4 regions of the Pseudomonas sp. 32A genome follow, and region 1 is predicted to be linked to each of the others. Evidence: predicted binding sites of a transcription regulator. Region 1 holds the regulator's gene; each other region holds the start of a gene.

Region 1 (7,377 bases):
ATCCACTTCCAGGATGCTGCGAATCGCTTCCGGCTCGGCGCCGTCCACCAGCAATTGCAAGCCTTTGCGCGCGTAGCTGTCGGGCTCGGCATCGGCCACGCCTTCCAGGCCCAGCAGGCCTTCCTTGCGCGCCGTGAGGCTCCAGTTGACCACCCGGTCGATGCCGCCCGGCAAGTCGACACGTGGCGGGAAGATGATCCAGATCAGGATCTGCATCGCGCGTTTGAACGAACTCATGGGCGACTGCAGCAGGGCTGCGCCCACGGTGCCGCCGATCACAATCAACGCTGCCGGGCCGTTGGCCAGGGCACCCAGGTGGCCGCCTTCGAGGTAGTTGCCGCCGATAATCGCGACAAACGCCATGATGATGCCAATCAGGCTCAATACATCCATTACAGGCAGGCCTCCACCAGGTGCTTGCCGATGTCGTCGAGGCTGTAGACGGCGTCGGCCAGGTCGGCTTTGACGATGGCCATGGGCATGCCATAGATCACGCAGCTGGCTTCATCCTGGGCCCAGATCGCGCTGCCGCCCTGCTTGAGCAGGCGTGCGCCTTCGCGGCCGTCGGCGCCCATGCCGGTCAACACCACCGCCAGAACTTTGTCGCCGTAGGACTTGGCCGCTGAACCGAAGGTGATATCCACACACGGTTTGTAGTTCAGGCGCTCGTCACCCGGCAGGATTTTGATCGCACCACGGCCATCGACCATCATCTGCTTGCCGCCAGGGGCCAGCAGCGCGAGGCCCGGGCGCAGGATGTCGCCATCCTCGGCTTCCTTGACGCTGATGCGGCACAGCTTGTCCAGGCGCTCGGCGAAGGCCTTGGTGAACGCGGCCGGCATGTGCTGGATCAACACGATCGGCGCCGGGAAGTTGGCCGGCAACTGGGTCAACACCCGCTGCAAGGCAACCGGGCCGCCGGTGGAGGTACCGATGGCCACCAGCTTGTAGGCTTTGCGCTTGGGTGCTGGCGAATGCGCGGTGGGCGCAGCCGTACGCACAGGCGCAGCGGCCGGGCGCGCAACCGGCGCAGGCGCCGGGCGACCAAAGGTGCTCGGGGCGGCCGGTGGCGGTGTAACAGGTGCCGGTGCCGGCGCACTGAACAGGCTGCGACGGTTACTGCGGGAGATGCTGTGCACCTTCTCGCAGAGCATCTGCTTGACCTTCTCGGGATTGCGCGAGATGTCTTCGAAATTTTTCGGCAGGAAGTCCACCGCGCCGGCGTCCAGCGCATCCAGGGTGACCCGGGCGCCTTCGTGGGTCAGCGAGGAGAACATCAACACCGGAGTCGGGCAGCGCTGCATGATGTGCCGCACCGCCGTGATGCCGTCCATCATCGGCATCTCGTAGTCCATGGTGATCACGTCTGGCTTGAGGGCCATGGCCTGATCGATCGCCTCTTTGCCGTTGGTGGCCGTGCCGACCACCTGGATATTGGAATCCGATGAAAGAATTTCCGAGACGCGGCGGCGGAAGAAACCTGAATCGTCCACCACCAGGACCTTGACTACCATAAACACTCCGTTAGGCCGGGCGAGGGACAACCGCCCTGCCCGGGCCGAATCAAATACGCCGTGCGGCGTAACGCTTGAGCATGCTCGGAACATCCAGAATCAGCGCGATCCGACCGTCACCGGTAATGGTCGCACCCGACATGCCCGGGGTTCCCTGCAGCATTTTGCCCAAAGGCTTGATGACCACTTCCTCCTGGCCCACCAGTTGATCGACCACAAAGCCGATACGCTGGGTGCCCACGGAAAGAATCACCACATGGCCTTCGCGCTGCTCTTCATGCTTGGCCGAAGCCACCAGCCAGCGCTTGAGGTAGAACAGTGGCAGCGCCTTGTCGCGCACGATCACCACTTCCTGGCCGTCCACCACGTTGGTGCGCGACAGGTCGAGGTGGAAGATTTCGTTGACGTTGACCAGCGGGAAGGCAAACGCCTGGTTGCCCAGCATCACCATCAGGGTCGGCATGATCGCCAGGGTCAACGGCACCTTGATGACGATCTTCGAGCCCTGGCCCTTGGTCGAGTAGATGTTGATCGAGCCGTTGAGCTGGCTGATCTTGGTCTTCACCACGTCCATGCCCACGCCACGGCCCGACACGTCGGAAATCTCGGTCTTGGTGGAGAAGCCCGGGGCGAAGATCAGGTTGTAGCACTCGGTGTCGGTGAGACGGTCGGCGGCGTCCTTGTCCATCACACCGCGCTTGACCGCGATGCCCCGCAGGATATTCGGGTCCATGCCTTTGCCGTCATCGGTGATCGACAGCAGGATATGGTCGCCTTCCTGTTCGGCCGCCAGGATCACTTTGCCCAGGCGGTTCTTGCCCGAGGCTTCACGTTCTTCCGGGGACTCGATGCCGTGGTCGACTGCGTTGCGCACCAAGTGGACCAGCGGGTCGGCCAGGGCCTCGACAAGGTTTTTGTCGAGGTCGGTTTCTTCACCCACCAGTTCCAGGTTGATCTCTTTCTTGAGCTGGCGTGCCAGGTCGCGAACCAGACGCGGGAAGCGGCCGAAGACTTTCTTGATCGGCTGCATCCGGGTCTTCATGACAGCGGTTTGCAGGTCGGCGGTGACCACGTCGAGGTTCGACACGGCCTTTTGCATGGCCTCATCGCCGCTGTTCAGGCCCAGGCGCACCAGGCGGTTACGCACCAGCACCAGTTCGCCGACCATGTTCATGATGTCGTCCAGGCGCGCGGTATCAACCCGCACGGTGGTTTCGGCTTCACTGGCCGGTTGCTTGTCTGCGGCCGGAGCAGCAGCGGCACGCGCAGGTGCTGGGGCCGGTGCAGGTTTGGCAGCCACTGGCGCAGCGGCCTTGGCGGCCACCGGGGCTGGCGTTGCCACCGCAGCGGCAGCTGTAGCAGCCGGTGCAGCAGCGCCGACCACTTCGGTGAACTTGCCCTTGCCGTGCAGTTCATCCAGCAGGGCTTCGAATTCGTGATCGGAGATCAGTCCATCGGCAGCCGGTGCAGCGGCAGCAGCAGCAGCGGGTGCTGCAGGGGTGGCAGCGGTTGCGGCGGTCGCGGCGACTTCCGGCAGTGCATCGGCAGCAAACGAGCCTTTGCCATGCAACTGGTCCAGCAGCGCTTCAAATTCGTCGTCGGTGATTTCGTTGCTGGCAGGCGCCGCGGCTTCCGTAGGCGCTGGCGCTGCGGCCACCGCGTCCGGGGCAAACTGGCCCTTGCCGTGCAACTGGTCGAGCAATGACTCGAACTCGGCGTCGGTGATGTCTTCAGTGGTCGGCACCATGGCCGGCGTACTGGCCGCCGGAGCCTCGGCTTCGGCCTTGACGGCGTTCAGCGAGTCCAGCAGTTGTTCAAATTCGCTGTCGGTCACGTCGCCCGCGGGCTCGGCGACAGGCTCAGCCACCGCTTCGACCACCGGCGCATTGGCCGCAGGTTCCGCCAGGCGCGCCAGGGCGGCCAGCAGTTCCGGAGTGGCGGCCGTGATCGGTGCACGTTCGCGCACTTCACTGAACATGCCGTTGACCGCGTCCAGCGCTTCCAGGATCACGTCCATCAGTTCCGAGTCGACGTGTCGCTCACCCTTGCGCAGGATGTCGAACACGTTCTCGGCGATGTGACAGCACTCCACCAGCTCGTGGAGCTGGAGGAAGCCGGCGCCCCCTTTTACAGTGTGAAAACCGCGAAAAATTGCATTGAGCAGGTTCGCATCATCCGGTCGGCTTTCCAGCTCGACCAGTTGTTCCGACAGTTGCTCTAAAATTTCGCCGGCCTCTACAAGGAAATCCTGAAGGATTTCTTCATCGGCGCCGAAGCTCATGGGTGTGCTCCTTAGAAGCCTAAACTGGACAGCAAATCGTCTACGTCGTCTTGCCCGGATACAACGTCTTCACGTTTATCGGCATGAATCTGCGGACCTTCACCCTTGGCGAGGTGTTTTTGTGGATCTTTTTCAGAAAGGATCGCTTCGCGGTCATGTTCGATGCCGGCAAACCGGTCAACTTGACCCGCCATCAACACCAGTTTGAGCAGGTTGCTCTCCACTTCGGTGACCAGTTGGGTCACGCGTTTGATCACCTGACCGGTGAGATCCTGGTAGTCCTGGGCCAGCAGAATGTCATTCAGGTTGCTGGAAACCGTACGGTTTTCCTGCTCGCTGCGGGACAAAAAGCCTTCAACCCGACGCGCCAGTTCACGAAACTCTTCAGCGCCCACTTCCCGACGCATGAACCGGCCCCAGTCAGTGCTCAGGGCCTTGGCTTCACTGGCCATACCGTTGACCAGAGGCGTGGCGTTTTCCACCAGGTCCATGGTGCGGTTGGCCGCCGCCTCAGTCAGCCTGACCACATAGGACAGGCGTTCGGTGGCATCCGTGATCTGCGAGATTTCTTCGGCCTGGGGCATGTGCGGGTCAATCTGAAAATTGACAATCGCACTGTGCAACTCACGCGTGAGCTTGCCCACTTCCTGGTACAGGCCGCGGTCACGGGTCTGGTTGAGCTCATGGATCAACTGCACCGCGTCACCGAAATGGCCTTTTTCAAGGCTTTCGACAAGTTGGTGAGCATGTTTTTTCAGGGTCGACTCAAAGTCGGCCTGCGATGATTCTTTATGCTCCATAGCTCCCCCGTGGCAGCATCAATGACCGATGCGTTCGAAGATCTTTTCGATCTTCTCTTTCAAGGCCAGTGCAGTGAATGGCTTGACCACGTAGCCGTTAACCCCGGCTTGGGCGGCTTCGATGATCTGTTCACGCTTGGCTTCAGCGGTCACCATCAGCACAGGCAGGCTGCGCAGTTTTTCATCAGCGCGCACGTGGCGCAGCAGATCGATACCGGTCATGCCCGGCATGTTCCAGTCTGTTACCAGAAAGTCGATGCTCCCGCTGTTGAGGATCGGAATCGCCGTAATGCCGTCATCCGCCTCGACCGTGTTAGTGAACCCAAGGTCACGCAACAGGTTTTTTATGATCCGCCGCATCGTTGAGAAGTCATCAACGATGAGGATTTTCATGTTCTTGTCCAATTCGACCTCCAAGCAGTCTTAAACGCGCCCAGCACCTGGGCGCGCCATATCAATCAACAGGCGTTACACAAAAAGGACTACCGGGGGCGCACCACGGGCCAAGCCCGTCCGGGCGCAGAGCCCGGACGGTATCGTTCGCAGTGTCCCCACACTGCCTGTCAGCGCGCTCGCCACTCTCCCAAACGCCCCCGCAAGCGGGCCGCGCACTGGCTGTGTAACTGGCTGACTCGCGATTCGCTGACCCCCAGGACCTCACCGATTTCCTTGAGGTTCAGCTCTTCGTCGTAGTACAGCGCCAACACCAGTCGCTCACGCTCCGGCAAATTGGCAATCGCGTCCGCCAGCGCACGCTGGAAGCGTTCATCTTCCAGATCGCGTGACGGTTCGAGATGAGCACTCGCGCCGTCCTCGTGCAGCCCTTCATGTTCGCCGTCCTGCAAAAGGTCGTCGAAACTGAACAGGCGGCTGCCCAAGGTGTCGTTCAAAATCCCGTAATAATCGTCGAGACTCAATTGGAGTTCGGCCGCAACTTCGTGATCTTTAGCGTCGCGACCGGTTTTTGCTTCAATTGAGCGAATCGCGTCACTCACCATCCGCGTATTGCGGTGTACCGAACGCGGCGCCCAATCACCTTTACGCACTTCATCGAGCATGGCTCCACGGATACGAATCCCCGCGTAGGTCTCGAAACTCGCGCCCTTGCTCGCGTCGTATTTGGTCGACACTTCGAGCAAGCCGATCATCCCGGCCTGGATCAAGTCTTCGACCTGGACACTGGCGGGCAAGCGCGCCAGCAAGTGATAGGCAATGCGCTTGACCAGGGGCGCATAGCGCTCGATCAATTCGACCTGACTGTCACGTGCCGACTTCTTGTAAAGGTTGTAGCCGCTGGCTGTCATAGCACCGGTCCTGCGCTCGTCTGATGCACCAATCGCTCGACGAAAAACTCCAGATGCCCCCGAGGGTTGGCGGGCAACGGCCAGGTATCGACCTTCTGGGCAATAGCCTTGAACGCCAATGCGCACTTCGAACGAGGGAACGCTTCATAGACCGCACGCTGCTTTTGCACGGCCTTGCGTACGCACTCGTCGTAGGGAACTGCACCAACGTATTGTAAGGCGACATCGAGGAAGCGATCTGTGACCTTGGTCAACTTGGCGAACAGATTGCGCCCTTCCTGTGGGCTTTGGGCCATGTTGGCCAGCACGCGGAAGCGGTTCATGCCGTAGTCGCGGTTGAGCAGCTTGATCAGGGCGTAGGCGTCGGTGATCGAGGTCGGTTCATCGCACACCACCAGCAATACTTCCTGAGCTGCGCGCACGAAGCTGACCACGGATTCGCCGATCCCGGCGGCGGTGTCGATCACCAGCACGTCGAGGTTGTCGCCGATGTCGCTGAACGCCTGAATCAGGCCGGCATGCTGCGCCGGGCTCAGGTGCACCATGCTCTGGGTGCCGGAAGCGGCCGGCACGATGCGAATCCCGCCAGGGCCTTGCAACAGTACGTCGCGCAGCTCACAGCGGCCTTCGATCACATCGGCCAGGGTATGTTTGGGCGTCAGTCCCAGCAGAACGTCAACGTTCGCCAGACCCAGGTCAGCATCCAGCAGCATGACGCGACGGCCAAGCTCTGCCAGAGCCAGGGACAAATTCACTGACACGTTAGTTTTCCCGACGCCACCTTTGCCGCCGGTCACCGCGATCACCTGTACGGGATGCATGCTGCCCATTTTATTTCTTTACCTTGTCTTGCTTAGACGCAGGCTACATAAGTTGGCCGCGTGAACTGCTGGCAGGCCATCGATGTAGATACTTTGCAATGTGTTCATACTGCCTCAGCCGACACGCTTGTTCGGGCTGTGGTAGAGGTCAGCAAACATGTCAGCCATCGCTTCCTCACTCGGTTCTTCCTGCATTTGCACGCTGACAGCCCGGCTGACCAACTGATGACGGCGCGGCAGATGTAAATCATCCGGGATCCGCGGCCCATCGGTCAGGTAAGCAACCGGTAATTCATGACTGATGGCCAGGCTCAATACTTCGCCCAGGCTCGCCGTCTCATCCAGTTTAGTCAGGATGCAGCCCGCCAGCCCACAGCGCTTGTAGCTGTGATAGGCGGCGGTCAATACCTGCTTCTGGCTGGTAGTGGCCAGTACCAAATAGTTTCGGGATTTGATCCCGCGCCCCGCCAGGCTTTCCAGCTGCATGCGCAGGGCCGGGTCGCTGGCTTGCAGGCCGGCGGTGTCAATCAGCACTACGCGCTTGCGCAGCAGCGGGTCGAGGGCGTTGGCCAGGGACTGGCCCGGGTCGACGTGGGTCACCGGCACATTGAGGATGCGGCCCAGGGTCTTGAGTTGCTCCTGGGCGCCAATGCGGTA
Region 2 (7,377 bases), 1.6 Mb from region 1:
AGTGCGGTGTTGTTGACCACGGCCAGCCTTCAGCCCGGCCCCGGTCGTTGCAGCCTGCCAACGGTATTGCTGTTGGAAGAGGAACCTCTTGTTTCGCCCCTCGGCGTCAGCGACTGGCTGATCCTGAATGCACTGGATGTCGATACATTGCGCCGGTGCCTGCGGCATGTGCGCGAGCGCGGAGTGCTGGAAAACACCCTGCAACGCCTGGCCGAGCAAGACCCGCTGACCGGCATCGCCAACCGCCAGGGCTTCCAGACCCTGTTGACCGCCCGCCTGGCGGAAAACGAAGGCCGTGGCGTCGCCCTCGGTCACCTCGACCTGGACAACTTCCGTCATGCCAACGACGCCCTCGGCCACCAGGCCGGCGACCGGCTGATCCTGCAAGTGGTCTCGCGGCTCAAGAGCCAGCTGGAGGCCGGTGATCAACTGGCACGCCTGGGCAGCGATGAATTCGCCCTGCTGATCGATACCCGCCGCGCGCCCCAGCGCGCCGAATGGATGGCCGAGCGCATCATCGAAGCCATGGCCGAACCGTATTGGGTCGATGGCGAAAGCCTGCTGATCGGCTGCAGTCTCGGCGTGGCACATGCCCGCGCCAGGGCCGGCGCCGACCCACTGATGTGGCACGCCCATATCGCCATGCAGCAAGCCAAGAGCACCCAGGGCTGTACTTTTCATATCTTCAACGAGCGCATCAACCGCAATGCCCGCAGCCTCGCCGACCTTGAAAGCGAACTGCGCCGGGCGTTGCGCCGTGACGAGCTGGAACTGCATTACCAACCCCGCCTGGACCTCGACGACGGGCATATCGTCGGCCTTGAAGCGTTGGTGCGCTGGCGCCACGGAGAGCGTGGGTTGTTGCCGCCGAGCGAGTTCGTGCCCCTGGCCGAGCAGAGCGGCTTGATCGTGCCGTTGGGCTACTGGGTGATTTCCCGGGCGCTGCGCGACATGCAGGACCTGCGCGAACGTGGGATTGCGCCGTTGCACATGGCGGTCAACCTGTCGTTCCGCCAGTTCCAGGACAGCCAATTGCTCAGCACCCTCAGCCGGCTGATTGCCGAGCGTGGCGTGGAAGCTCAGTGGCTGGAATTTGAACTGACGGAAACCGCCGTGATGCGTCGCAGCGACCTGGTCAAGCAGACCATGGACGCGCTTGGCCGCCTGGGCGTGCGCTTTTCCCTGGATGACTTTGGCACCGGCTTCTCGTCGTTCGTGCACCTCAACAGCCTGCCGATTGCCTTGCTGAAGATCGACAAAAGCTTCGTCGGCGGCATGGAAGAGCGCGAAGAGAACCGCAAGCTGGTGCACGCGATGATCAACCTGGCCCACAACCTGAATCTGGAAGTGGTGGCCGAGGGCGTGGAAACCGCAGAGCAGCTGGCGTTGCTGCGGTTGTTCGGCTGCGATCAGGCTCAGGGTTACCTGATCAGCAAGCCGTTGCCGCTGGCGGAACTGGTGGACTACCTGACGTTTGGTAACAGCCAGGAATTGGTGGGCGGCGTGATCTGATGGTGTGAACCCGATCAAAAATGTGGGAGCGGGCTTGCTCGCGAATGGGGTATTTCAGCCAACCCATTCATGGCTGACCCACCGCATTCGCGAGCAAGCCCGCTCCCACATTTGACCGAGCACAATCGTTACTCAGGCTGCGCGCCTTGAAATCCGCGTTGGGTTTCAGGCTCCTGGCGAATCATCCGCTTCATCTTCCGTTCAAACGCCCAGGTCAGGCTGATTGCCGCGCACGCCAGGCCCAGAGCCAGGCCCCACCACACGCCAGTCGGCCCCCAGCCGAGATTGAACGCCATCAACCACGCAGCCGGTGCGCCGATCAGCCAGTAGCAACCCAGCCCGACCAGAAACGTGGTCTTGGCATCCTTGAGCCCGCGAATGCAGCCCATGGCAATGGTCTGCACGCCGTCGAACAGCTCAAACCAAGCGGCCACGGCCAGCAGGCTCACGGCGAGGTTGATCACGTCGCGAAACGCCGGGTCATGCTGGTCGAGGAACAAGCTGATCAACTGATGCGAGAACAACCACAGCACCGCTGCAAAGCCCAGCATCACCAGCGCGCCAAAGCCGATGCCCACCCGCCCGGCCAGTCGTGCTTCCAGCAGGTTCCCGGCCCCGTAATGCTGGCCGATGCGCATGGTAATTGCGTAGGACATGCCCGCCGGAACCATGAACGCCACCGACACAATCTGCAGGGCAATCTGGTGCGCAGCCAATTGCGTACTGCCCATGGTGCCCATGCACAGCGCGGCGAACGCAAACAGCCCGACTTCCACCGCGTAGGTGCCACCAATCGGCAGGCCCAGGCGCCACAGTTCCCGCAGGTAATGCAGGTTGGGCCGCAGCAGGCCCTTGCGCAGCGGATAGGCGTCGTAGGCGCGGTTGTATTTGATGTACCAGATCAACGCCAAAGCCATGCAGTTGGCGACGATGGCCGTGACCAGGCCAATGCCCACCAGCCCGAGTTTCGGCAGGCCGAACATGCCTTCGATCAACGCGTGGTTGAGCAGGTAGTTGATCACCGTGCCGCCCAGGCTGATGACCATCACCGGCGTGGCCTTGCCGATGGCGCTGGTGAAGCCGCGCAGGGCCATGAACGTCAGGTAGCCGGGCAGGGCGAACGGCAGGATGGTCAGGAACTGGCCGGCGGACGCGACGTTGGTTTCGGTCTGGCCGAACATCAGCAGCACCGGCTTGAGGTTCCACAGCAGCAAACCGGCCACCAGCGCCATCAACCAGGCCAGCCACAGCCCGGCCTGGGTCAGGCGGGTGGCGCCTTCAATGTCGCCCGCGCCCTGACGGATCGCGACCAGCGTGCCCACGGCGGCGATCACGCCGATGCAGAAAATCGACACGAACGAATAGCTTGCGGCACCCAGGCCACCGCCGGCCAGGGCCTCGGGGCTCAGGCGGGCCATCATCAGGGTGTCGGTCAGCACCATCAGCATGTGGGCCAACTGTGAGGCAATCAGCGGCCCTGACAGCCGCAGAATGGCCCAGAGTTCGGTACGTGCCGGATGCTGCATGATCATCACGCTCAAAAAGTCAGGGAAGGGTGGAAGGGTTGATTCTCGGCGCCCACAGCGCATTGCACAAAGGGATAAATCCGATGGCACGCATGATTAAAACTCATGCCTGAATGATTCTGGTAGGGTTTCGAGATTGCGCCGTCGGAGCTTTCGCCATGTCTCGTCGTCTTCCTCCTCTTTACGCCTTACGCGCGTTTGAAGCCGCGTCCCGCTACAACTCGTTCACCCGGGCGGCGGAAGAGTTGTCGATCACCCAAAGCGCGGTGAGCCGGCACATTCGTACCCTGGAAGAGCATTTCGCCTGCCGCCTGTTCCAGCGCAGCGGCCGCACCTTGCAGCTCACCGAGGCGGCGCGCCTGTTGCTGCCAGGCGTGCGCGAAGGCTTCGCGGCCCTGGAGCGCGCCTGCCATACGTTGAACGCAGAGGACGACATCCTGCGCATGAAGGCGCCGTCCACCCTGACCATGCGCTGGCTGCTGGCGCGGCTCAGTCGCTTCCGGCATTTGCAGCCGGGCAATGAAGTGCAACTGACCAGCGCCTGGATGAACGTCGATGAAGTGGACTTCAATCAGGAACCGTTCGATTGCGCGGTATTGCTGAGTAACGGCCATTTCCCGCCGGACTGGGAAGCCAGTTACCTGTTTCCTGAGCTGCTGATTCCGGTGGGCGCGCCGAACCTGTTGAGCGACGGGCCCTGGGACGTTACGCGGCTGGCCTCTGCCGAATTGCTGCACCCGACGCCGGACCGGCGTGACTGGCGCTACTGGCTGGAGCGCATGGGGCTGTCATCCCAGGTATCGCTCAAGGGCGGGCAGGTGTTCGACACCTTGGAGTTGGGCATGATCGCCGCCGCCCGGGGTTACGGCGTGTCCATGGGCGACTTGCTGATGGTGGCTGAAGACGTGGCCCAGGGCCGCCTGAGCTTGCCATGGCCCACCGCCGTGGCCAGTGGGGAAAATTACTATCTGGTGTGGCCGAAAACCCGGCCTGGTGGTGAGCGTTTGCGCCGGCTGGCGGACTTTCTCCAGAGTGAGGTCCAAGCGATGGAATTGCCCGAGGTAGAGCGACTGGATTGAGCGGATTGCGCATTGGCGAGCAATCGTTTGCGTGATACCCCTGTGATTCGCTCAAGTATTGAGCCTGCCCGCCGAAGTAGGGTTGTTGGAACTACCGTTCTGCAACGTTTCCCCTATTAGAATTTTGCCGAGCAGCGCTATGAGATCAGGATGATCCTGGCCTCGGCCAGGAGCCTTCATGTCTCAACCTCGCGCCCGGATCGCCTCTCAACTGGGGCTTGCCCTCGCCGTGATACTGGCTGTCGTCATCAGCGGCAGCACAGTGTTCGCCTTGCGTTCGCTGGACTCCGCCAACCTCGACACCCGCGAGGAGCATCTGGCCAGCGAGGCTCGCTTGCTGGCTGACCAACTCAATACCTTCCACAGCACCTTGCGCGAAAGTACCCAGCGTTTGAGCGGGCTGTTTGAAAAGCGCTTCAGCGCTGGCTTGAGTGTGCGGCCGGAGCAGCCGGTGACTGTGGCGGGCGTGAAGACGCCGGGCCTGTACCTGGGCGAGGAAGTGCTCAACAACAATTTCGCTGAAGTTGATGAGTTCAAGCAGATGTCCGGCGGCGTGGCGACCGTATTCGTACGCAGCGGCGAGGACTTTATCCGCGTCAGCACATCCCTGACCAAGCAGGACGGCAGCCGCGCCATCGGCACGGCGCTGGATCATCAGCACCCGGCCTATCAACGCTTGCTCGGCGGGCAGGGCTATGTCGGCCGCGCGGTGTTGTTTGATCGCTCCTACATGACCCAGTACAGCCCGGTGCGTGATGCCAGCGGCAAAGTGATTGCGGTGCTGTTTGTCGGGTTCGACTACACCGACGCGCAGAACGCCCAGTTCGACAACCTCAAGCGTTTCCGCATCGGCCAGACCGGTTCGCTCGCGCTGCTGGATGAACAGAAGCATTGGCTGGTACCGCCCGCTGGCGTGCAGGCGCTGGATCAGTCGATTCCGGTCATGCTCGACCTGGCCGCCAAACCTGGAAAAGGCCGTTTCTGGAGCGACAAGAACGAAGATTTCTACAGCGTCGCGGTGCCGTTTGAAGGTGGCCCGTGGTCGGTGGTGGCGAGCATGCCGAAAGCCGAAATTCGCGCGGTGACCTGGTCGGTGGGGATTCGCCTGGCGATCGGCAGTTTGCTCGCGATGCTGCTGGCGGTGGGCGCGGCGGTCTGGCTGCTGCGCAGCAAGTTGCAGCCGTTGGGCGACCTGGTACGTCAGGCAGAAGCCCTGGGCGCCGGTGATTTGAGCGCGCGCCTGAACGTTTCCAGCCATGACGAAATCGGCCAGTTGGCCCGCAGTTTCAACCAGATGGGCGAAGCGCTGTCGACCATGGTGTCGCACATTCGCAAGGCGGCTGAAGACGTGAACAGCCGCGCCCAGGCGCTGTCCGGTTTGTCCGGCGGTGCGTACGAAGGCATGGAGCAGCAGTCCGGCGAAATCACCAGCATGGCCGGCGCGGTAGAAGAGTTCAGCGCCACCTCGCTGAACATCGCCGACAACATGGGCAACACCGAGCGCCTGGCTCAGGACAACGCCCAGCAAACCAAGATCGGCCGCACCTCGATGCAGGAAGCGTCGTCGTCCCTGGAACACATCGCCACCGCGCTCAATAGCACGGCCACTGTGATCAACACCTTGGGCCAGCGCTCCCAGGAAATCGGCGGGATCGTCGGGGTGATCACCGCCATTGCCGAACAGACCAACCTGTTGGCGCTCAACGCCGCCATCGAAGCCGCGCGGGCCGGTGAGCAAGGGCGTGGGTTTGCGGTGGTGGCGGATGAAGTGCGCAACCTCGCGTCGCGTACTCGTCAGGCCACGGATGAAATTTCCGGGATGATTCAGAGCATCCAGCAGGAAACCGGCAACGCCATCAGCACCATGGAACAAGGCAACGTGCTGATGCAGGAAGGCCTGGCGCGCAATGCCGACGTGGCCTCGGCCCTGGCGCGGATCGACGAGCAAAGCCGCTCGGCGGGCCAGCAGTTTGCGGCGATTACCACCGCTACCCAAGAGCAGAGCAGCACCGCGACCTTGCTGAGCAGCAACTTGCAGAGCATTGCCCTGGCCAACAGCGAGCAGCGTGAAGTGGTGTCGAACCTGGCGATCACCGCCAAGGAACTGGAGACCCTGGCGGCGGGCTTGCGGCATGAGGTTGACCGGTTTCGTTGATTGACTGTTCGGGCCTCATCGTGGGCAAGCCCGCTCCCACAGTTGACCGTGTTCAATTGAAGAAATCGGTTCAATGTGGGAGCCGGGCTTGCCCGCGATGACGGACGATTCGACGCCTCAAACGTCGGATCGGTCGCCCAGCCCCGGGTCCACACGCTTGCCAATGTCCTTGAGTCGCGCCAGTTGGTCGACCATCCCTGGCGCTTCATCCAGGCTGCTGACAAAGGTCCACAGGTAAGTCATCACCGCATACACGTGGCCCGCCTTTACCGCCGGCGACAGCGCCAACTGGCTGATGGCGACCACAAACAGCAGTGCCGCCAGCGTACCGATAAACAGGAACGCGGCAGCCTCGCGGTCCGACAGCCAGATCCGCAGGCGTGACAACACCCGGTAGTGGCGCCGCAAGGTCTGCGCGCCGACCTTTTCCACCAGGCCGATTTCCTTTTCCAGGCGGTCATTCAAGCGCTCATGCAACTCCTGATTGCGCCGGGCGAAACGTGGCAACAAGGTCGTGCACAGCACCAGCGCCGTCAGGCAGGCCAGGCCGATCCACGGCTCGATCACCAGCAGCATCACTGCCGCACCGACGATCGATACCAGCGCCGTCGCGATGATTGGCACGTGTTTTTCGAAAAAATCCACAAAGTCCCGTGCCAACACCACCCGCGCCGCTGCCCGTGAGGTGCTGTGGTTTTGCAGGCGCTGGTTGAGAATCACCGGCACCGCCAGGTCCGCGTAGATACGGGTGAAGGTGCGCGTATCCAGCGCCCTTCGCGCCGCCCCGACCACCCAGAACGCCAGTACCACGGCGGCGTAGAACAGCGCGCTGCCGGCGTCGCCGCGGATAATTGAGTCCACCGCGAACCCGGCAAACAGCGGGTAGGCCAGCAGCAACGCGTTTTCCAGGGCCACCAGCGACAAGGTGCAGAACAGCTTGCCGGGATAAGCCCTGGCGATCGCCTTGAGGGTTTGGCTGGCGGATTGTTGCCCGATCTTTTTGCTTTCTTCGATCAGAATTTGCGGTGTTACGGATGACATGGGGTGCACCAAGGGTGAGATAAACGCTAGTATTGAGCGACTGCTCAAGTATCCTTGAGCGATC
Region 3 (7,377 bases), 1.0 Mb from region 1:
GAAAGAAAACGTGCTGGCGCTGCAGGTGATAACCGCGCGCGGCGAGGTGATCCGCACCGGTACCCGGGCGAAGAAGAGCAGTGCCGGCTACGACCTCACTCACCTGATGGTCGGCAGCGAAGGCACCCTGGGCGTCATCAGTGAAATCACCTTGCGCCTGCACCCGGTACCGGAGTCGATCTGTGCCGCGGTGTGCTCGTTCGACAGCATCGACCAGGCGGTGAACGTGGCGATCCAGGTGATCCAGTCCGGGATCGCCGTGGCGCGCATCGAGTTGATCGACGCCAATACCGTGCGCATGGTCAATGTGCACAGCAAGCTGGAATTGCCCCAGGCGCCGATGTTGCTGATGGAGTTCCATGGCAGTGAGCTGGGCGTGCGTGAGCAGGCCCAGGCCGTGGAGGCGATCGCCAGTGACTGGGGCGGCCAGGCGTTTCAGTGGGCCACCAGCGTGGAGGACCGGCGGCGGCTCTGGACGGCGCGGCACCATGCCTATTTTGCGGCGATTCAGTCGCGCCCCGGTTGCCGGGCGATCAGCACCGACACCTGCGTGCCGATCAGCCGCCTCGCCGAGTGCCTGCTGGAGTCCATTGCCGAAGTCGATGCGACCGGCATGCCGTATTTCCTGGTGGGGCATGTGGGTGACGGGAATTTCCACTTCGGCTACCTGGTCGACCCTGAAGACCCCGAGCAATGGGCGCTGGCCGAGTCCCTGAACGATCGCCTGGTGGCCCGCGCCATCCGCCTCGCCGGCACCTGCACCGGCGAGCATGGTGTTGGCCTGCACAAGCAGGGGTACCTGCTCGACCAGGCGGGCGAGGGCGCCGTGGAGATGATGCGCGCGATCAAGCGCACGCTGGACCCGGACAATATTCTCAATCCCGGAAAGATCTTTTCCTTCGACAAACCTGCCAGGGAGGCACGCCCATGAACACTGCATCTAACGCAAACGACGCGAATATGCGCACGGTATTGGTCACCGGAGGCTCTCGCGGGCTTGGCGCGGCGGTGGTCGCAGACCTCGCGGCGCGGGGCCTGAACGTGTGTTTCACGTACCTCAACAGCGACGAGCAGGCGCAACAGTTGGCGGCGTCGCTGGGAGCGGACAAGGTGTTGCCGGTGCGCGCCGACGGGCGTGACGCGAGTGCCATTGCGCAGGCGGTCAAGCAGTGCATCGCGCATTTTGGCGGCCTCGACGGATTGGTCAATAACGCCGGTATTACCCGCGACCGCGGTGCACTGGCGATGAGCGCCGAGCATTGGCACGACGTGATCGGCGGCAACCTCGACAGTGCGTTCTACGCCTGCAAGGCGGTATTGCCGCTGTTCGTCGAGCAGGGCCATGGTGTGGTGGTGAACATGGCCTCGATTTCCGGGCTGGTCGGCGTCGCGGGCCAGGCCAACTATTGCGCGAGCAAGGCCGGGTTGATCGGCATGACACGCTCGATGGCGGTCGAGTTCGGCGCGCGTGGTGTGCGGATCAATGCGGTGGCGCCGGGCTTCATCGACACAGACATGACCCGCAAGCTCAACGAGCGGCGCGTAGCCGAGATGGAAAACCGCATCCCCATGCGTCGCTTCGGCACCCCGCAGGAGGTGGCCAAGGTGGTGGCGTTCATGCTCTCGGATGATGCCGCCTACATCACCGGCCAGGTCATGGTCGTGGACGGTGGCCTGGTGACCTGAGCGGTCTGGCGGCCCCGGTACTTTGCCTTTTCGGAGCAGATCGACATGACAAGGGATGCCAGGCTCGGGGGCATGCGCCAGGTGGCTGCGCTGTTGCGCTGGAGCGCCATGGTCATGGTGGTCCAGGCCAACTGCGGGCAGGCCCCGTGACCGGGGCCGTGTTCCACTTCTATTATTATTCGCTGTGGGTGCTCTGGCGGGCGCTGTCCTATGACCTTGAAGGATGGCGCAGCCTGCTGGTGGCGACGCATCTGGTTCAACAACATTGCCTGGGGCTATTTTGCGGGCCGCTATGATTCCTTTTTGCCATCCATCATGATCGGGCTATGATCGGCAGATCCGAACCAGACGCTTCACAGACCTATGCCCGTTGACCTGCAAGCCCTCTATCCCAAACTGATCCACTTGATGCTGGATACGGTGTTCGTGGTCGACAGTGAAAACCAGATAGTTTTTGTGAGTGATGCCTGCGAAGCGCTGCTCGGTTACCGCGCCGACGAACTGACCGGCAGCCTGATCACCGACTATATGCACCCCGAAGACCTGGCACGCACCCGCGCTTCCATTGTCCGGGTCATGAATGGCAAGCCCCACGTCGACTTTCGCAACCGTTACCTGCGCAAGGATGGCAGCGTGGTGCACATTTTGTGGGCGGCCTTCTGGTCTGAAGAAGTGGGCGCGCGGATTGGTGTCGCGCGGGACATCACGGCCCTGACACAAGCAGAGGAAGAGCTACGTTTCCTTGCCCATCATGACTCGCTGACGGCCCTCACCAATCGATCGCTGTTCAATGATCGACTGGACACAGCCCTGCAAGGGGCCCAGCGGCACGCCAGCAAGCTGGCGCTGCTGTTTCTGGACGTCAATGACTTCAAGTGCATCAACGATGTGCATGGCCATGCCATCGGCGACCGCGTGCTCTGCGTGATTGCACGGCGGCTGGAAGGCTGTGTGCGTGGCAGCGACCTGGTGGCGCGGATGGGCGGCGATGAGTTTACGGTGCTGCTGACGGACATCCAGTCGGAAGACGCCGTTTCCGCAAAAGTCGCGCAGATACTCGCCGTCATGGCCGAGCCGCTGAGCGCTGAGTTTGGCGCGGTGAAAATGCCGTCCTGCAGTATTGGCGTGGCGTTTTATCCCGCAGACGGGAAAGACGCCGACACCCTGCTCAGCCATGCGGACGGCGAGATGTACCGGGTAAAAAGAAACCGGTTTGCAGGTGAGTGACCTGAGTCAGGCCTCTACTGATGAAACCTGCGCCCCAGTGCATCCAGCCGCACCGCAATCGGCGGCAAACGCTCACTGCTCCTGGCCAGGGTCTCCACATCCTGCGCGGTGTTCTGCGCAATGCTCTGCACTGATTGCAGCCGTCCCACAATCTCCACATTCGCCGTGGATTGCTCCCGGGTGGTCGACACAATCCGCCCATTGAGCTGATCAATCTGCGAAATATCATTGCCCACCGCCCGCAGCATCTCCACCGCCAACTGGCTGTCTTCCACGCAGCGTTCCACCCCTTGGCGACTATCGTGCATGGCTTCAACCGCTTGCCGGCTGCCATGTTGCAAGCCTTCAATAATGGTCTTGATCTCCTGGGTCGACACCGCCGTGCGCTGCGCCAGGCTGCGTACCTCATCGGCGACCACGGCAAACCCGCGTCCTTGCTCACCGGCGCGGGCGGCTTCGATGGCGGCGTTGAGGGCCAGCAGGTTGGTCTGGTTGGCGATGCTGCTGATGACTTCCAGCACCGAGCCGATCTGTTCGGCTTGCACGGCCAGCCCTTCGACCGTCTGGTTAGTGTCGTGGAGGCGGGTGGCGAGCTGGGTGATTTCCTGCTGGGCGCGACCGACGCTTTCCTGGCCACGGATGATTTGCTGGCTGGCTTGGCCCGCGTGGTCGACGGCCTGTTCGACGTGCACGGCGATGTGGCCCATGGCGTCTTCCATGCGCTGCATGGAATCGGTCATTTGCGCGATTTCCGCCAGTTGATGGCGCGCGCCTTTTTCCAGGGTGCCGCTGGCGTGGGCCAGTTCCTGCCCGAGTTGGCCGAGGCCGTGGGAGTCACGGGCGACGCCGTCGATCAGGCCGGTGATCTGGGTCAGAAAGTGGTCGAAACGCGTAGCGAGTGAAACGTGGACTTTTTCCGGGCTGCCCTTGGCGGCCTCACCGCTGAACTGGGTGGTGACGGCGAGCATCTTTTCGAGCATCTCCTGGCTTTCTACCGCCTCTTTCTGGCTGTGAACCGCGAGGTAGAGCAGGGCGACCGTCTCCATCACCACGTAGAACGCGTGCACGAAAATCATGCTCCAGCCCCCGTGATGCTCCATCACAAACACCGGGAAACCCTGGTGTTGCAAGGCATGGAACACCACGTGGTGCACCGCGATGGTCACGGCGGCCACCAGGATGGGCAGCCAGTCGCGGTAGAAGGTCAGCACCGCCAGCAGCGCGAAGATACCGAAGTGCGATTCGATGACACCCTCGGCCTGGTTGATGTGCAACGCGGCCATCACCATCAGGCCAACGCCCAGCGCGCAGCGCATCAGGCGAGTGCCGCCGATGACGCGATAGGCCAGGGTAAGCACCACGCTGGTGCCGCCCCCGATGATGAGCGCTTGCAGCAGCGTGTCGTGCCAGAACGCCAGGCCCAGGGAAAACAGGGCCATCAGCCAGAGCAGGGCGAGCATGATGCGGTCGGCTTTGCGGTAGTGCTCGATGAAACGGGCTTGCGCGGGCATTCACTCGTACTCCATGTGGTCTGGCCAGGATCAGGCAAGCATGCGACGTGCCACACGCGCATGCGGGGGAGCGAATCAGCTGTAAGGGAGCTCGAATTGATTGATGCCAGGAGGTTATCGGCATCGGTGGGAGGGCCTTTAGAGGGGATAACGGTCAAAAGCGGTACTTATCGGACAACAGATTCAGCCGATATCGACGTTCATGGATATGTCCCAGGTGCCGGCACCGTTAGCCAGGCCGATCATCATCAGGCCGAGCCACTCGAGCGTCTGGGCCATCTGCAGACCGCCGACATCCAGCGGATGCAGCCCGAGACTTTCGAGGAAGGTCGAGACGCGCGCCTTGGCGTCTGCATCGTCCGCCGCGATGAGCGCATCGAGGCGTTTATCCTTGGCCAGTACGTGGCCGAAGAGGGTGTTGAACGCCTTGACGACCTGCGCGCTGGCCGGGGCGAGCATGACGATGTCGCCCGCCGGAATCTTGAGGAGCAGGGCATTCTCTCGAAGGCGCCCAACCCCGATGACCGGCGCAAGGATTTTTATGGGTTGACGGAGAAAGGCATAGACCTCATTCCGATCCTGCTGAACATCGTTTTGTGGAGCGCGAAGCACGATTCGCAATCGTACGTGCGTCCGGACTCAACGCTCTTTGAGCAGTTGAGCCAAAACCCCGCACAGGTGATCGAAGAGGTGAAAGCGCTATTGCGTGAGGGCGGATGCATCTTTCCAGCGGGTAACGAATGAGCCGGCGGCGAGCGGGTATCGTTGCAGCCGCAGGCAGCCCGTCAGACTTTCACGCAGGGCGGCAAACTCGGTTGGTGTCTCGGGAGGGCGGACACCCAAACTGGCGACTGTACTCTCGGCTGAATTGCGATGGGCTTTCGTAGCCCACTCGATAACAGGCACTCGCCACATCCAGGCCTTCGACGAGCATCAGACGGCGGGCTTCTTGCAGACGGAGTTGTTTCTGATACTGCAACGGACTCATGGCTGTCACCGCCTTAAAGCGATGATGCAACGTAGAGCTGCCCAAATTGGCTACCCGGGCGAGTTCTTCGATGCGTAAGGGTTGGGTGTAATGGTTATTCAACCAATCGATTGCCCGGGTTACCCGACGCGTTTGCGAATCACCGAGGGCAAGCTCATACAGGCGGCGTCCGTGCACGCCCCGCAGGAGGCGGTAATACAGCTCTCGCAGGGCGAGCGGAGCCAGCATGCCGATGTCCTTCGGCGTCTCCAGCAGCCGTACCAGGCGAAGTATTGTTTCCAGCAGCGGCACGTCGACTTTTTCAAGGAAAAGGCCAAGCTCCGGCTCGTCCGGCACGCCCGTCGGGGGAGCATCGGCGATGACCTGAGCGATTTCCGTGGCCTCGAAATCAAAACGGATACACAGGTAGGGCGCCTCCGGACTGGCCATCAGCACGCGACCGGAAACCGGAAGTGTCACCGATACCACCAGGTAATTGAGCGGGTCGTACAGATAACGGTCGTCACTCAGGCCGACTTCTTTTTGCCCCTGCACAATCAGGCAAAGTGCCGGCTTATGGACGGTATGGATAATTTCCGAGGGCGCGTCCAGGCGAATGACCTGCAGGGGCGCTATCGCGGTTTCATAGATCCCGGGCGCCGTAAACCGTTGCGTCAGCAGGCGAATCAGCTCATCACGGTAGATGGCTGTGTTTTGAAGGATGAAAGCATCGTGCTGTTCCATTTCAAGGCTCTCACACGTATTCATGAGCGTCTGCCTGGGGGATCCAGGCACTCTTGTTTTTACCACGAGCCCGTCGTAACGCCCAGTCGCGTGCACAGACACGAATAGGCAAAAGTTGCGCAGGTTTTGGCACGCGTCGATCAGGCCCGTACCCTTAATCTTTTCGACGTACCCCGCAGCAACGCCCGCGCTATCGGCGGTCGATGCTGACCTTCAATGCTTACAGCAGGAGCTACGGATATGTCGAACATTCAAAACAAAGTCGTCCTGATTACCGGTGCAAGCAGCGGTATTGGCGAAGCGGCCGCCAGGTTGATCGCCGCCAAAGGCGCACGGGTGGTACTCGGTGCCCGCCGTACCGAGCGGCTGGACAAACTGGTGCGCGAGATCCAGGCCGAAGGCGGCTCGGCAAGTGCCAGCGCACTGGACGTTACGGATCTGGACTCCATGCAGGCGTTCGTGGCGTTCGCCAAGGCGCAACATGGAAAGGTCGACGTGATCATCAACAACGCGGGCGTGATGCCTTTGTCTCCCTTGGCCTCGTTGAAGGTCAACGAGTGGAACCAGATGCTCGATGTCAACGTTCGCGGGGTGCTGCACGGTATTGCCGCCGTCTTGCCGGGCATGGAAGCGCAAGGGTTCGGCCAGGTTATCAATATTTCATCGATCGGCGGTCTTGCGGTCTCTCCGACAGCTGCGGTGTACTGCGCGACCAAATTCGCAGTCAGGGCAATCTCGGATGGCCTGCGACAGGAAACGGACAAGATCCGGGTCACCGTGGTGTGCCCGGGCGTCGTCGAGTCCGAACTGGCCGATACGATTTCCGATGAGGGGGCCCGCGAGGTGATGAAAGCCTTTCGGCGTGTGGCTATCAACGCAGACGCCATTGCGCGAGCGCTCGCCTATGCCATCGAACAGCCCGACGATGTGGATGTGAGTGAGATTGTGGTTCGTCCGACCGCCAGCCCACACTGAGCCGTTCGGATGGATGGCATGCTTGAGTTCGCAGGCAGTCGTTCATGAACGGCTGCTCTCGTCCGATTGTGGCACGTCACGAATGGCAGCTGGCGAAAGTGGCATTTGGAACAGCCCAGCCCCGCGTTGGGCTATTTGCCTCGCGGCTCAGTCACCTACCTGGTTTCGAGCTATTGCGATGCCTTGCGACAATGCATGCATGACATCCGCCGCCATTTCCTCAGTACTGTTCAACCCGTCCACTCTGACAATCGGTACTGTTTGCTG
Region 4 (7,377 bases), 1.8 Mb from region 1:
GATGTCGGTGATCCCAAGGAAACCCAACAGCACGGTCAAGTAGTCTTCGTGGGCTGCGCCCGTCGGCTGGCCCACATGCAAGCCGCCGGAGGTGGAGACGATGATGACTTTCTTGCTGCCACACAGGCCTTCCGGGCCGGCTTCGGTGTAACGGAACGTCTGGCCGGCGACGGCAATGCGGTCGATCCAGGCTTTCAGTTGGGTCGGGATGGTGAAGTTGTACATCGGCGCAGCCAGCACTACGGCGTCTGCTGCCAGGAATTCGGCCAGGGTGGAAGCGCTCAAGTCAGCTTCGTGCTTTTGCACGGCGTCGCGCAATTCGGCGGCAGTGCCCAGGGCGCCTAGGGTGACACCGGAGAAGTGACTGATGGCGTCAGCGGCCAAGTCACGATAAACCACTTCGACACCCGGCTCTGCTGCCTGCCAGGCTTTGACCACACCTGCGCTCAACTGACGGGAAACCGAGTTGTCGCCGAGGATGCTGGAATCGATATGCAACAGTTTCATGGTTCATCTCCAAGTAAGTATCGCCAAGGGCGACTGAATGGAAATAAGCCTACAGATGAAACCAATCCGCGATTAGTCGGGCAAAATGCGATTGTTCGTCCCACTTACAGGACAGTGCCGTTAATGCGATGAGACATAGATAGACGCAGTGGTCGGCGCCGGCAGCGCATAGGTGCGCTTCATCCAGTCAATTTCTTCATGAGGCGTGCGACCGAAAAACCGCTTGAACTCACGACTGAACTGCGAGGCGCTCTCGTACCCGACCTTGGCACAGGCAGTGGCGGCACTGATATCGCTCCTGAGCATCAACAATCGCGCCTGGTGCAAGCGCGTCGACTTCAGGTACTGCATAGGCGAAGTGTCAGTCACTGTACGAAAGTGTGCGTGAAAACTCGGCACACTCATCATTGCCTCCTTGGCCAGCTCCTCCACGTCCAGGCGCTGATCATAACAAGCGTGAATCTTGCGAATCGCCCGGGCCACCTTGCCAAACTGGCCCTGGCGATTCAGCGCCGCGCGCATTGAACCGCCCTGCTCCCCGGTGATGATGCGGTAGTAGATTTCCCGCATCAGGGTCGGCCCGAGCACCCGCGCCTCCACCGGCACGCTCATCACTTCCAGAAAGCGCAGCAACGATTCACTGAGCTTGTCGTCCATTGGCGAGGAGTACATACCCTTGGGCCTGGCTTCGGGCTGCGGCGCCAACGCGTCGAGTTCCAGCATCAGTTCGGCGGCCAGGTTGAAATCCAGGCGCAAATACACCGCGAGCATCGGCTCTGCTTCACTGGCCTCGGTTTCCATGGTGAACGGCACCGGCAGCGACACCACCAGGTAGTGCTGGGCGTCGTAGACATAAATGTCTTCACCCAAGTAACCGCGCTTGCGGCCCTGGCACACGATCACGATGCCCGGGTCGTAAAGCACCGGAATTCGCGTCAGCGGCCGGTTGGAACGCAGGAAACGCACGTCATCCAGCGGCGTCAGGTTGTAACCCTCAACGGGCGCCAACTGTCCCATCAGCTCGATGATTCGGCGGGTACGCGGATGTTCAAGGCTCATTGGAATGCACTGACCGGGAAAACCAAAAGGTAACCCGTCGATGCCTCACTGGCCAGCCAACTCTACCGCTCAGCGAGGAGCAGGTTCACGTCAAATACCTGCTTCCTCCTGTAGGAGCGAGCTTGCTCGCGAAAAACGTCAACGATAACGCGGGATCCTGAATACACGCGCCGTACCGGTTTTCTTCGCGAGCAAGCGCGCTCCTACATTTTAGGGTGGATTTGCCTGCGCGGGACGCGGATAGTTCGTCCCATACACAGGACAATAGGCCGACCATGCAAGATCTGAATGACCTCTACTATTTCGCCAAAGTAGTGGAAGCCGGCGGTTTCGCCGCCGCTGGCCGGCTGCTGGGGATTCCCAAATCACGGCTGTCGCGGCGCATTGCCGAACTGGAAGAACGCCTCGGCGCCCGTTTGCTGCAACGCACCACCCGCCAACTGACCCTGACTGCCGTGGGTGAACGCTACCTGCGCCACTGCCAGGCAATGCTGCTGGAAGCGGAAATGGCCGATGAGGCAGTGGCCAGCATGTCCAGCGAACCCCGTGGCCGGCTGCGGGTCAGCAGCCCGGTGGGCCTGGCTCACCAATTTCTGCAGACCGTGGTGGCGGAGTTTCTCACCGCCAACCCGCTGGTACAGTTGGACATGACCCTGGTCAACCGCCGCGTCGACCTGGTGGCCGAAGGCATTGATGTGGCCCTGCGCGTGCGCGAACTGGGGGATGAAGACCCGTTGCTCGTCACCAAGCGCCTGCGCCAGGCCCAGACGGCGATTGTCGCCAGCCCCGGCTTTGTGCGTGAGCGGCAGATCAACAGCCTGGAAGACCTCAAGCAATTGCCGGTGCTGGGCGCCCTGGAAGCAGACCGCATGGTGCACTTCCGCATGCTCAGCCCGGAGGGCAACAGCCACGACCTGGTCATGGAAGCCCGATTGGGCATCGACGATTTCCTGGTACGCAAGGCCTGCGCCCTCGCCGGCCTGGGGTTTACCGTGCTACCCATGATGTATTGCGAGGAAGAATTGGCCAGCGGCCAGTTGGTGCAGCTCTTGCCCGAATGGTCATTGCCGGGTGGCTGGTTGCAGGCGGTCTACCCTCATCGGCGCGGCGTGTTGCCAGCCGTGCGGGCCTGGATCGACCATCTGGATAACGCCTTCAAAGGCTGTGGAGACCGTCTGTTATGAGACTGACCGAAGAACAAGTCGCCGAGTTTTGCCTGGGCTTGCCCGGTGCGCGGGAAGATTACAAATGGGGCGGCGTGCGGGTGTTTTCGATTGCCGGCAACAAGATGTTTGCCTTGCAGAACCTGCGGGGTGACTCGCTGGCGTTCAAGGTCGACAAGGAGCTGTTCCTGGGCCACGTAGACCGCCCGGGCATCCACCCGGCGCCGTACCTGGCACGGGCGCAATGGATCATCATGGAAACGCCCTACCCGCTGGGCGCTGAAGAACTGCGTGGCCTGTTGCAGCGTTCCCACCAATTGGTGGTGAGCAAGCTGCCCAAGCGCACACAGGTCGGTTTGTTGCTAGAAAATCGAGAGTAGCGTGCCGCCGAGGAACAACTGGTCAATCCAGAACACCTGGTGCAGCAACACGATCAACCAGAACACCACCTGATAAGACACCTTGCGCGTCTTGTGGCGGAACACCTGCTGGGCAATCAACGCCCCCGGCCAACCGCCTGCCAGCTCCACCGCATGCAGGACGTTTTCCGGGGTGCGCCAATTGTTTTCACGGGCCTTGCGCTTGTCGCTCCAGTACAACAGGAACGCCACCACGCTGACCACGCCATAGGCCACCAACGGGATCAACGAAACCCCGCGGTACCCCAGCAACGCCGAACCAAACAGCGGCGCGGCGCACAACAGCACCAACACCAGCGCCTTCAAGCGCGGATGCTGGATGTTCATGGCTTGACGGCTGACCAGTCGATCCAGCCGAATTGCCAGGTGGCCAGGATCACCAGGCCGAAGGCGATCCGGTACCAGGCAAACGCCGCGTAGCTGTGGCTGGCGATGAACTTGAGCAGCGCCTTGACCGCGATCATCGCAAAGATGAACGAGGTGACAAACCCGATGGCGAACACCGGCAGGTCATCGGGCTGGAACAGGTGGCGGTACTTGTAGCCCGAATACACCGCCGCGCCGACCATGGTCGGCATCGCCAGGAAGAACGAAAACTCGGTGGCGGTCTTGCGCGACAGGCCGAACAACAGGCCGCCAATAATGGTGGCACCGGAGCGCGAGGTGCCCGGGATCATCGCCAGGCACTGAGCGAAGCCGACCTTGATGGCGTCCTTCCAGGTGATGTCGTCGACGGTTTCGGCGTGCACTTCATGTTGGCGACGCTCAGCCCACAACATGATGATGCCGCCCACTACCAATGCCGCCGCTACGGTGATCGGGTTGAACAGGTAGTGTTTGATCAGGTCGGCGAAAATCACCCCCAGCACCACCGCCGGCAACACGGCGATCATCAGGTTGACGGTGAAGCGCTGGGCGTTGCGCTGGGTCGGCAAGCCGATTACCACGTCGAGGATCTTGCGTCGAAACTCCCACACCACCGCCAGGATCGCGCCCAGCTGGATGATGATATTGAACGCTTCAAAGCGCTCGCCACCGAAGTTGATCAAATCGGCCACGATAATCTGGTGCCCGGTACTGGAGATCGGCAAAAACTCCGTCAGCCCTTCTACAACCCCGAGTATCAGTGCCTGTACGGCGGTCCAAAGATCCATCGATTCCCCCAAAGGTCATGCCCGCGGCATGCCTCGTTCATATTTTTTAGACGTTCACTAACGAAGAGTGCGCTGCAAGCACAGCGCAAATAATCAAGGCCGAACTGCGAAAATTCCGTGAAAAATCAGGGCAGGACTCAGGTTTTTTGATTCTGGGCCGAAAGCCTATCAGACAAGCCGGAAATGTCGATGCAGCACCCAAAATTATAAGAACACGGAGTGACAGGACCATGAACAGTTTGCGCAATATGTCTATCAGCCGGCGACTCTGGCTGATCCTGATCGTCGCCGTGCTGATGCTGCTAACCCTCGGCCTGCTTATGCTCAAGCAGATTCATGGCGACCTGTACCAGGCCAAGAGTGAGCAGACCCAGCGTGTGGTGCAAACCGCCAGCGGGATTCTGACTTATTATCACAGCCTCGAAATCAGCGGCGTCCTGACCCGTGAAGCGGCGCAGAAGCAAGCCTTGAGCGCGGTACGTGGCCTGCGCTACGGCAAGGACGACTACTTCTGGATCAATGACCTCACGCCCGTGATGATCATGCACGCAGCCAACCCCAAGCTCGACGGCCAGAACCTGTCGGCCATCCGCGATCCGGACGGCTTTGCCGTGTTCAACGAGTTCGTGATCCTGGCCAAGGCCAAGGGCGCCGGGATGGTGAATTACCGCTGGCCCAAGCCCGGGGCCGATGCGCCGGTGGCCAAGACCTCCTATATCCAGCTGTTCGAACCCTGGGGCTGGATCATCGGCTCCGGCGTGTATGTCGATGACGTGCAAGGTGAGTTCCGGGTCCAGGTGTTGAAAGCCTCAATGGTCGGCCTGGTGATTGCCGTGATCATGGCCCTGCTGGTGGTGCTGATTGCCCGCAGTATCGTGCGCCCGTTGCAGCAAGCGGTGAACGCGATGGCCAATATCGCCAGTGGCGAAAGCGACCTGACCCGCACCCTCGACACCCACGGCCAGGACGAGGTCACTCAACTGTCCCGGCACTTCAACAGCTTTACCGCCAAGTTGCGGCAGGTGGTCGGCCAGCTGCAGACCTGCGCCAATGCGTTGGGCCAGTCATCCACTGAACTGGGCAGCAACGCCAGCGACGCCCATGACCGCAGCCAGCAGCAATCGCAGCAAATGGAACTGGTGGCGACGGCGATCAACGAAGTCACCTATGGCGTGCAGGACGTGGCCAAGAACGCCGAGCACGCCGCCAGCGAAATGCGCGATGCCCAGGTACAGGCCGAACAGGGCCAACTCAACATAGACGGCAGCCTGCAACGCATCGACCAGCTCTCCAGCACCATCAGCCAGGCGGTGGAGGTGATTCGTACGCTGTCGACTGAAAGCACGCAGATTGGCGGGGTACTGGAAGTGATCCGCTCCATCGCCGACCAGACCAACCTGCTGGCCCTCAACGCCGCCATCGAAGCGGCCCGCGCCGGGGAGCAAGGCCGTGGCTTTGCGGTAGTGGCCGATGAAGTGCGGCTGCTGGCCCAGCGTACGCAAAAATCCACCGCTGAAATCCAGGCGATGATCGAGCGCCTGCAAGGTCATTCGGAAGCGGCGGTCAAGGTCATCAGCGACAGCCACCAGGCGTCGCAACTGACCATCGAACAAGCAGGCCAGGCCGGCGCGAGCCTCACCGCCATTGGGCAGGCTTTGCGTAATCTCAATGGTTTGAACGCCTCGATTGCCAGCGCCACGTTGCAGCAGGCGCATGTGGTGGAAGACATCAACCAGAACGTGACACAGGCGGCCGGTTTGTCCCACAGCACGGCACTGGCGGCGCAGCAGTCCAGCGTCGCGAGTGCGCACTTGAAGGGCCTGAGCGAACAGCTCGACGGGCTGCTCCGCCAGTTCAAGGTCTAACCCGGATCTCTGCTGAAGGTGGCTTCTGTGGCGAGGGGGCTTGTCCCCCGTTGGGCTGCGAAGCGGCCCCAAACCCTGCCACTCGGTTTTCCTGAAAAAACGCGTTTACCTTATTAGGGCTGCTGCGCAGCCCAACGGGGGACAAGCCCCCTCGCCACAGGTGAGCTCTACCCCCGCGCCCACCACTCTGGTTACAATCACCGCCCTCTTCGACTCCCCCAAGGAACCGCCATGTCCGGGCTTGAACTGTTTGCCGCCGCCCTGGGGGTGATCGCTGTCTGGTTGACGGTTAAACAAAACCCGTGGTGCTGGCCCATCGGCCTGGTGATGGTGCTGCTGTACACCTGGATCTTCTTCGATGTGAAGCTCTACTCCGACATGCTCCTGCAAGTGATCTACGCCGGCCTGCAACTCTACGGCTGGTGGCAGTGGACCCGCGCCGGCGAGGTCAAGCAAGGCCGGCAAGTCACCAGCTTGGGCCTGCAACCGATCCTGCAAGGCCTGGCCGTGGGTGCCCTGGGCAGCCTGTTGCTGGGCGCCGCCATGGCCCACTGGACCGACGCCGCACAACCCTGGCTGGACGCGGCCCTGACTGGGTTCAGCCTGGTGGCGCAGATGTGGATGGCGCAAAAACGCGTGCAGTGCTGGCCATTGTGGGTTGCCCTGGATGTGATCTTTGTCGGGCTGTTCCTCTATAAAGGCCTGTACCTCACCGCCGCACTCTATGCCTTGTTCACCGTGATCGCGGTGCAAGGCTGGCGCGAATGGCGCGCCGACCCGGCGCTACACGCATGAAAGTCGTGGTATTGGCCGGCCCGGAATCCAGCGGTAAAAGCTGGCTGGCCACGCAGTTGCAGGCGCATTTTGGCGGGGTGATGGTGGGCGAATACGTGCGCCATTTTATCGACCACCACCAGCGCGATACCACCCTGGCCGATATCCCCGACATCGCCCGTGGCCAACTGGCCTGGGAGGATGCCGCCCGCGCCCGGCAGCCGAAGTTGCTGATCCTGGATACCAACCTGCTGACCAATAAGCTGTGGAGCCAGACCCTGTTTGGCGACTGCCCGGCCTGGCTCGACAGCGAACTGCTCGCCCGCCACTACGACCTGCACCTGCTGCTGTCGCCGGAGGACGTGGAATGGACTGCTGACGGCCAGCGCTGCCAGCCGGAGTTTGCCGACCGCCTGGCATTTTTCCAGGCCAGCCT

Evidence for each region. Region 1 encodes FliA, which starts transcription of late flagellar genes. Its sites were predicted from a motif close to CTAAAGTTTNNNNNNNNNNNGCCGNTAA; they were not measured.
Region 2: a site for FliA is predicted at 4,168-4,195, ahead of ACUN0G_RS14070 (methyl-accepting chemotaxis protein). Genes of this name have one in related genera too.
Region 3: a site for FliA is predicted at 4,539-4,566, ahead of ACUN0G_RS26405 (methyl-accepting chemotaxis protein). Genes of this name have one in related genera too.
Region 4: a site for FliA is predicted at 4,439-4,466, ahead of ACUN0G_RS30065 (methyl-accepting chemotaxis protein). Genes of this name have one in related genera too.

What each region holds. Positions count from the first base shown of each region.
Region 1 is NZ_JBQYLY010000001.1:4,742,154-4,749,530, reverse strand. Features, by position in the region: gene ACUN0G_RS21975 (flagellar motor protein) at 1-393, opposite strand, end outside; gene ACUN0G_RS21970 (protein-glutamate methylesterase/protein-glutamine glutaminase) at 393-1,514, opposite strand; gene ACUN0G_RS21965 (chemotaxis protein CheA) at 1,564-3,795, opposite strand; gene ACUN0G_RS21960 (protein phosphatase CheZ) at 3,807-4,595, opposite strand; gene ACUN0G_RS21955 (chemotaxis response regulator CheY) at 4,614-4,988, opposite strand; gene fliA (RNA polymerase sigma factor FliA) at 5,159-5,899, opposite strand; gene fleN (flagellar synthesis regulator FleN) at 5,896-6,729, opposite strand; gene flhF (flagellar biosynthesis protein FlhF) at 6,835-7,377, opposite strand, start outside.
Region 2 is NZ_JBQYLY010000001.1:3,106,195-3,113,571, forward strand. Features, by position in the region: gene ACUN0G_RS14055 (putative bifunctional diguanylate cyclase/phosphodiesterase) at 1-1,512, shown strand, start outside; gene ACUN0G_RS14060 (NorM family multidrug efflux MATE transporter) at 1,641-3,044, opposite strand; gene ACUN0G_RS14065 (LysR substrate-binding domain-containing protein) at 3,197-4,117, shown strand; gene ACUN0G_RS14070 (methyl-accepting chemotaxis protein) at 4,296-6,272, shown strand; gene ACUN0G_RS14075 (ABC transporter six-transmembrane domain-containing protein) at 6,390-7,313, opposite strand.
Region 3 is NZ_JBQYLY010000001.1:5,745,165-5,752,541, forward strand. Features, by position in the region: gene ACUN0G_RS26390 (FAD-binding oxidoreductase) at 1-931, shown strand, start outside; gene fabG (3-oxoacyl-ACP reductase FabG) at 928-1,686, shown strand; gene ACUN0G_RS26400 (diguanylate cyclase domain-containing protein) at 2,050-2,913, shown strand; gene ACUN0G_RS26405 (methyl-accepting chemotaxis protein) at 2,928-4,424, opposite strand; gene ACUN0G_RS26410 (hypothetical protein) at 4,608-5,045, opposite strand; gene ACUN0G_RS26415 (AraC family transcriptional regulator) at 5,218-6,135, opposite strand; gene ACUN0G_RS26420 (SDR family oxidoreductase) at 6,376-7,110, shown strand; gene ACUN0G_RS26425 (ATP-binding protein) at 7,258-7,377, opposite strand, start outside.
Region 4 is NZ_JBQYLY010000001.1:6,561,317-6,568,693, forward strand. Features, by position in the region: gene ACUN0G_RS30035 (FMN-dependent NADH-azoreductase) at 1-507, opposite strand, end outside; gene ACUN0G_RS30040 (AraC family transcriptional regulator N-terminal domain-containing protein) at 628-1,566, opposite strand; gene ACUN0G_RS30045 (LysR substrate-binding domain-containing protein) at 1,842-2,750, shown strand; gene ACUN0G_RS30050 (MmcQ/YjbR family DNA-binding protein) at 2,747-3,109, shown strand; gene ACUN0G_RS30055 (DUF1294 domain-containing protein) at 3,092-3,475, opposite strand; gene ACUN0G_RS30060 (undecaprenyl-diphosphate phosphatase) at 3,472-4,302, opposite strand; gene ACUN0G_RS30065 (methyl-accepting chemotaxis protein) at 4,533-6,167, shown strand; gene pnuC (nicotinamide riboside transporter PnuC) at 6,399-6,962, shown strand; gene ACUN0G_RS30075 (AAA family ATPase) at 6,959-7,377, shown strand, end outside.